2 linked regions of the Phyllobacterium zundukense genome follow. The protein of the gene in region 1 interacts with the protein of each later gene in a pairwise test. Links are inferred from orthologs where the notes say so. Each region holds a gene or a part of one and is shown in the gene's direction. Other genes may lie near its edges.

What was found.
Region 2: the proteins of BLM14_RS30765 (region 1) and BLM14_RS08135 interact in binary tests that used the Escherichia coli proteins (3 or more experiments, as listed by UniProt). The link is inferred for Phyllobacterium zundukense from one-to-one orthologs.

The regions. Positions count from the first base shown.
Region 1 is NZ_CP017945.1:195,107-198,160, reverse strand. Bases 189-2,918 are described here. They hold BLM14_RS30765 (DeoR/GlpR family DNA-binding transcription regulator), read left to right. Parts: upstream 189-1,016; coding sequence 1,017-1,820; downstream 1,821-2,918. Other genes in these bases: rhaS (rhamnose ABC transporter substrate-binding protein), read left to right, coding at 1,872-2,870; BLM14_RS30770 (bifunctional rhamnulose-1-phosphate aldolase/short-chain dehydrogenase), read right to left, coding at 189-797. Also shown: more of BLM14_RS30770, read right to left, coding at 1-188; BLM14_RS30755 (sugar ABC transporter ATP-binding protein), read left to right, coding at 2,939-3,054. UniProt on the Escherichia coli protein: Represses ulaG and the ulaABCDEF operon. Two ulaR binding sites have been identified in each promoter.
Region 2 is NZ_CP017940.1:1,638,317-1,641,542, reverse strand. Bases 151-3,052 are described here. They hold BLM14_RS08135 (acetate--CoA ligase family protein), read left to right. Parts: upstream 151-513; coding sequence 514-2,592; downstream 2,593-3,052. Other genes in these bases: BLM14_RS08130 (carnitinyl-CoA dehydratase), read left to right, coding at 2,589-3,052; BLM14_RS08140 (acyl-CoA dehydrogenase family protein), read left to right, coding at 151-502. In the rest of the region: more of BLM14_RS08140, read left to right, coding at 1-150; more of BLM14_RS08130, read left to right, coding at 3,053-3,226. UniProt on the Escherichia coli protein: Catalyzes the acetyl-CoA-dependent acetylation of lysine residues of a large number of target proteins. Acetylates RNase R in exponential phase cells and RNase II.

The DNA.
Region 1 (3,054 bases):
CCGATCTTGCCGCGAATTTCCGGCATCAGCCTTGCAGCAATCGCACGGCGGGCTGAGGGTTCGAGGCTCTTGGTGACCTCCCCACCGAAGGCAGATTCACCCGCAGTCTTCTGGTCGAACCAGACAATAGCCTTGTTGATGATTTCCAGCGTCAGCTCGTAACAGTGCTTGGCATCGTTGGCCCAAGTGAAGAGACCATGGCTTTCAAGAACCACGCCCTTGGAATTCGGATGGGCAGCCACATAGGTGCCGAGATCCAGCCCCAGCTGGAAACCGGGGCGGCGCCACGGCAGCCAGCCAATGTCATCGCCAAATATCTCCTTCGTCAGTTCGCGGGAGTTTTTCGATGCAGCAATGGCGATGATCGCGTCAGGATGCATGTGGTCGACGTGCTTGAATGGCACGAAACCGTGCAAAGGCGTATCGATGGAGGCGGCGCGACTGTTCAAGTTGAAGGTGCAGTGCGGCAGGAACCCGACCATACGGTCCTCGTCCTCGACACCCTGGTAGATGGACTTCAGTGATTTCAGCTTTTCCGTGTAGAGCGTGGCAAAACCATCGAGCTTGATCGTGCCGACATCGCCGCCCGATCCCTTGACCCACAGGACCTCGACCGGCTTGCCGGTCAGCGGATCAGTCTCGGTCACCTTTGCCGATGTGTTGCCACCGCCATAATTGGTGATGCGCTTGTCGGCGCCCAGCAGATTGGAACGATAAAGCAGCTTGCCCGGCTCATCCAGGCCTGCCGCTTTTTGATCATCCCAACGATTATCCAGAAGTTGGACCTTGTCTGCCATATTCGCCTCCCGATAGGTCAATTGCCGGCCCGGCATATGTCGCCAAGCCGCCGTCATTTGCGTTAGCTATGGAGCAGATTACGTTTTCATGTCAATCAGAAACGATCAACTTCAATCATAAACTTCCATTGTGCAGTGCAATATGAAACTTTTTGATTGAAGTTGATTGACACTGATCATGGATTTGCGCAATAGATTGTCACAAGAGGAGGAAAGTTAATGCACGAGCGTGAGCGTCACCGCATCATTCTGAGCGCTGTTCAGGAAAAGCCGGTCATCACCATTCAGGACATTGCCGAACTGACGGAAGCGTCGGAGGCAACGATCCGGCGTGACATTGCCTCGCTCCACGTCAAGGGCAAGCTGCGCCGGGTGCGCGGCGGTGCTGAAGCGGTGCACCCGCCGCAATTGACGCCGCTTGCCGGGCGCCATTTTCATGTGTCCGAATCCGAGAACGCCGACAAGAAACGCGCTATCGCCCGCGAAGCCGTTGCGCTGTGCGAGGAAGGCGATGCAATCATCATCAATGGCGGCACCACCACTTTCCAGATGGTGCATTTTCTTTCCACGCGGCGTTTGCAGGTGATGACCAATTCGTTTGCCATTGCCGAACATCTCGTCAAGAACTCCAAAAGTTCGGTGACAGTCCCCGGCGGAGCGATCTATCGCGAGCAGAGCATCATTCTCTCGCCGTTCGATAATGACGTGACCCGCAACTTCTATGGCAAGCGCATGTTCATGGGTTCGCAGGGCGTGGGACCATTCGGCGTCATGGAATCAGATGCGCTGATCATTCAGGGCGAGCAGAAATTGATCAACCAGGCTGACGAACTGGTGCTGCTGGTCGACTCGACCAAGTTTGCTCGCCGGTCGAGTCTCATCCTTTGCCCGCTGCAGCGCGTTGCTACCATTATCACCGATGACGGTATTTCGGATGCGGACCGAAAAATGGTGGAGGATGCAGGCGTTCAACTCATCGTTGCAAAGGTCAATCAATCAAGGAATTCCGTATCGGTCGCATAAGGCCGGAACGGTATCGACGGACCATTCGTTTAATCTCTGGGAGGACGGACAATGAAACTTTTCAAGAAACTCGCATTGGGATCGGCATTCGCCCTTGCCGTGCTCGCATCGCAGGCTCAGGCCGCCGACACGATCAAGATAGGCTTGGTCGTCAAGTCACTTGGCAATGGCTTCTTTGAAGCGGCCAACAAGGGTGCGCAGGAAGCCGCCAAGGAACTGGGCGGTGTGGAAGTCATCTATACCGGTCCGACATCAACGACAGCAGAAGGCCAGATCGAGGTCATCAATGCCCTGATCGCACAGAACGTCAATGCGATCGCGATTTCCGCCAATGATCCGGATGCGGTTGTTCCCGCGCTGAAAAAGGCGATGGCCCGCGGCATCAAGGTTATTTCCTGGGATTCCGCTGTCGCCAAGGATGGGCGCATCATGCATCTCAATCCGTCATCGAACGAACTGATCGGCAAGATGTGCCTGCAGCTTGCCGCCGACCATCTGAAGGACGGTAAGGGCGACTTCGCCATTCTTTCGGCGACGACGACCTCGACCAATCAGAACACCTGGATCGAGGAAATGAAGAAGCAGCTTCCCAATTTCCCCGGCCTCAATCTGGTGACCACCGTCTATGGCGATGACCTCTCCGACAAGAGCTATCGCGAAGCTCAGGGCCTTCTGACCTCGCAGCCGAATGTGAAGGTCATTGTTGCTCCGACGACGGTTGGCGTGCTTGCAGCATCACAGGCCGTTGCCGATGCCAAGAAGATCGGCGACGTCTATGTCACCGGCCTCGGTCTTCCTTCCGAAATGGCCGGTGCGATCAAGTCGGGTGCGACGAAGGAATTCGCCATCTGGAATCCGATCGACCTCGGCTATTCGGCAACACAGATTGCCTATCGCTTGGTCAAGGGTGAGACGGATGGTGCTCCGGGCAACGAAATTGCTGCCGGCCGCATGGGCAAGATCAAGATTGGCGACAATGGCGAAGCAGCCATGGCTGATCCGTTCGTCTACGACGCCAAGAACATCGACGAGTTCTCCAAGATCTTCTGATCCTGAGGAACCGCTGTCAGGCCCGGCAGGCTTTCTGCCGGGCACTTTTTTCTCTTTCGGTATGATCGATGAACAAGATTGCCCTTTCCGAGCCATTGTCAGAGGCACCGTTCCTGGAGATGCGCGGCATCTCCAAATCGTTTCCCGGTGTCAAAGCGCTGAATGATGTCGATATCGCACTGTT
Region 2 (3,226 bases), on another replicon or contig:
CCGTCTGCCGCAGGATGCGATCCTTGGCGAAGTGCACAAGGGTTTCGAAGTCGCCAACACCTGGCTCGGCGCAACACGCCTGCAGGTGGCAGCGACATGCCTTGGCCGCGCCGAGCGGGCGCTTGGCCACGCCATCGAATATGCGGCCCACCGCCAGCAGTTCGGCCAGCAGATCGGCAAATTCCAGGGCGTATCCTTCAAACTGGCGGATATGGCGACGGAATTGAAAGCCGCGGATCTGCTTACCTTCGAGGCGGGCTGGAAATTCGACCAGGGCACGGTGACTGATCAGGACATGGCGATGGCCAAGCTCAAGGCGACCGAGATGCTGGCCTTCGTCGCCGACGAGGCGATCCAGATTCACGGCGGCATGGGGCTGATGGACGATCTGCCGCTCGAGCGCATCTGGCGCGACGCCCGTGTCGAGCGCATCTGGGAAGGCACATCCGAAATCCAGCGGCACATTATTTCCCGCGCCCTGCTCCGCCCGCACGGCGCGTGACGGAGCATTCGATGGCATCGCATAAACTCGATCGTCTGCTACGACCGAAAACCATAGCTGTCTTCGGTGGTCTTCAGGCCACCGAAGTCATCAAGCAATCCCAGAAAATGGGTTTTGCCGGCGAAATCTGGCCGGTGCATCCCAAACATGACGAAATACTGGGCCTGAAGGTTTACCGCTCCGTCGCCGATCTGCCCGGCAGTCCCGATGCGGCCTTTGTCGGCGTCAATCGCTTTCTGACGCTCGGCATTGTTCGGGAACTGCGTGAAGCTGGCGCTGGTGTTGCCGTATGCTACGCCTCCGGCTTTCTGGAGGCCGATGCCGATGACGCGGATGGCGCGCGCCTGCAGGAAGAGCTTGTGGAAGCCGCTGGCGACATGCCTATCATCGGACCGAACTGCTACGGCCTGATCAACTATTGCGATGGCGCCCTCCTCTGGCCCGACCAGCATGGCGGACGTCGCCTTGGCCCAGATGAGCGCGGCGTCGCCATCATCACGCAATCTTCCAACATTGCCATCAACATGACGATGCAGACGCGTGGTTTGCCCATTGCCCATGTGATGACCGCCGGCAATCAGGCGCAAACCGGCCTGCCGGACATGGCCATCGCGCTGCTCGAGGACGAGCGTGTGACCGCATTGGGGCTTCACATCGAGGCCTTTCAATCAGCCGCGAAGTTCGAGGCTTTGGCGAAACGCGCCCGCGAACTCGGCAAGCCTGTCGTTGCCATGAAGGTCGGGCGTTCGGCACAGGCCCGGGCGGCGACCGTTTCGCATACGGCGTCGCTAGCGGGATCGGATGCTGCATCCGACGCGTTCCTGAGACGCCTCGGCATTGCGCGCGTCAACTCAATCGCCTCTTTTCTCGAGACGTTGAAGCTTTTGCATGTGCACGGGCCGCTCGACGGAAACACGCTGTGTTCGATGAGCTGTTCCGGTGGCGAAGCTTCGGTTATGGCCGACAGCGCCGAGGGCCGAGACGTTACCTTCCCAGCCCTGACACCTGAACACCGCGCCCGCGTGAAGTCTACGCTCGGACCGCTGGTCGCCGTCGCCAACCCGCTGGATTACCACACCTTCATCTGGAACAACGAGCCGGCGCTGACCGAGACTTTCACTGCCATGGTGTCGGGCGGCTTCGCGCTCAGCTATCTTGTTCTGGATTTCCCACGCAAGGACCGTTGCTCGGATGTCGATTGGTGGTCAACTGTTCGTGGCTTTGAAAGTGCGTTGAAAACCAACAAGGCCAAAGGGGCCATTGTCGCGTCGATACCGGAGAATATCCCGGAAGAATACATGGCCGGCCTAATGGAAAAAGGCATTGCGCCGCTCTGCGGTATTACCGAAGCTTTCGATGCAGCAGAAGCAGCGGCCGTCATTGGCAAGGCATGGAGGAAGCCATTAGGTTCTGCGGTCGCGGCAGCCGAACAGGCTCCAACCGCCGATGCAAATACACCCGACGAAGCGAAAGCCAAGGCCATTCTCAAAAAGGCTGGTCTGCCCGTTCCCGATGGGCGCCGCTGCACAACTTCCGATGAGGCAGTCGCGATTGCCGAACACCTTGGCTATCCGGTCGCGCTCAAGGCGCTGGGTATTGCACACAAATCCGAGCACAACGCAGTACGCCTCAACCTGAAAGATGCTACCGCCATCAAATCCGCTGCTGATGATCTAGTCGGTCTTGGTTCCGGTTTGTATGTAGAGCGGATGGTAACAGGTGCGATTGCCGAACTCATCGTCGGCATTGTCGACGACCCGCAGTTTGGCCCGGTCATGACACTTGGCACAGGCGGCGTTCTCGTGGAATTGTTGCAGGATACCGCGACGATGCTCCTGCCTTCGAGCCGTGAGGACACCGAGGCCGCGCTGCGCGCGCTGCGTATGTTCCCGCTTCTCGACGGCTACCGTGGCAAGCAGAAGGCCGATCTTGATGCTGCGCTGGACGCGATCATGGGCATCGCCGCATTCGCTGTGGCCAATACCGGCAGGATTGCCGAACTCGATATCAACCCGCTGCTGGTCTGTGGCGTGGGACAAGGCGCTTGGATTGCCGATGCGCTGCTGGTGACAAAGGGAGAGCTGAAATGACTGAGGTTATCAGGACGCGGCGCGAAGGCGGTATTCTCGAAGTCACGCTGGATCGGCCGAAGGCCAATGCCATCGACCTGATGACAAGCCGGCTGATGGGAGAGACATTCAGGAAATTCCGCGACGATCCCGAGTTGCGTGTCGCCATCGTCCAGACCGAAGGCGACAAGTTCTTCTGCGCCGGCTGGGACCTCAAGGCGGCCGCAGGTGGCGACGCGGTCGACGGCGACTACGGCGTCGGCGGCTTTGGCGGCTTGCAGGAACTGCGGGATCTCAACAAGCCGGTAATTGCTGCGGTCAATGGCATGGCGGTCGGCGGCGGATTCGAACTCGCCCTCTCCTGCGATCTCATCTATGCCTCCGATCATTCGAGCTTCGCCCTGCCGGAAATCCGCGCCGGAACCCTCGCCGATGCGGCAACGGTAAAGCTGCCCAAGCGCATCCCTTATCATGTCGCCATGGACTTGCTCCTGACCGGGCGCTGGATGGACGTTGCCGAGGCGCACCGCTGGGGCCTGGTCAACGAGGTGCTTCCAAAAGACAAGCTGATGGAGCGGGTCTGGGAGATCGCGCGCATGCTGGAAAGTGGCCCGCCATTGGTTTTCGCCGCTATCAAGGAAGTGGCCCGCGAGGC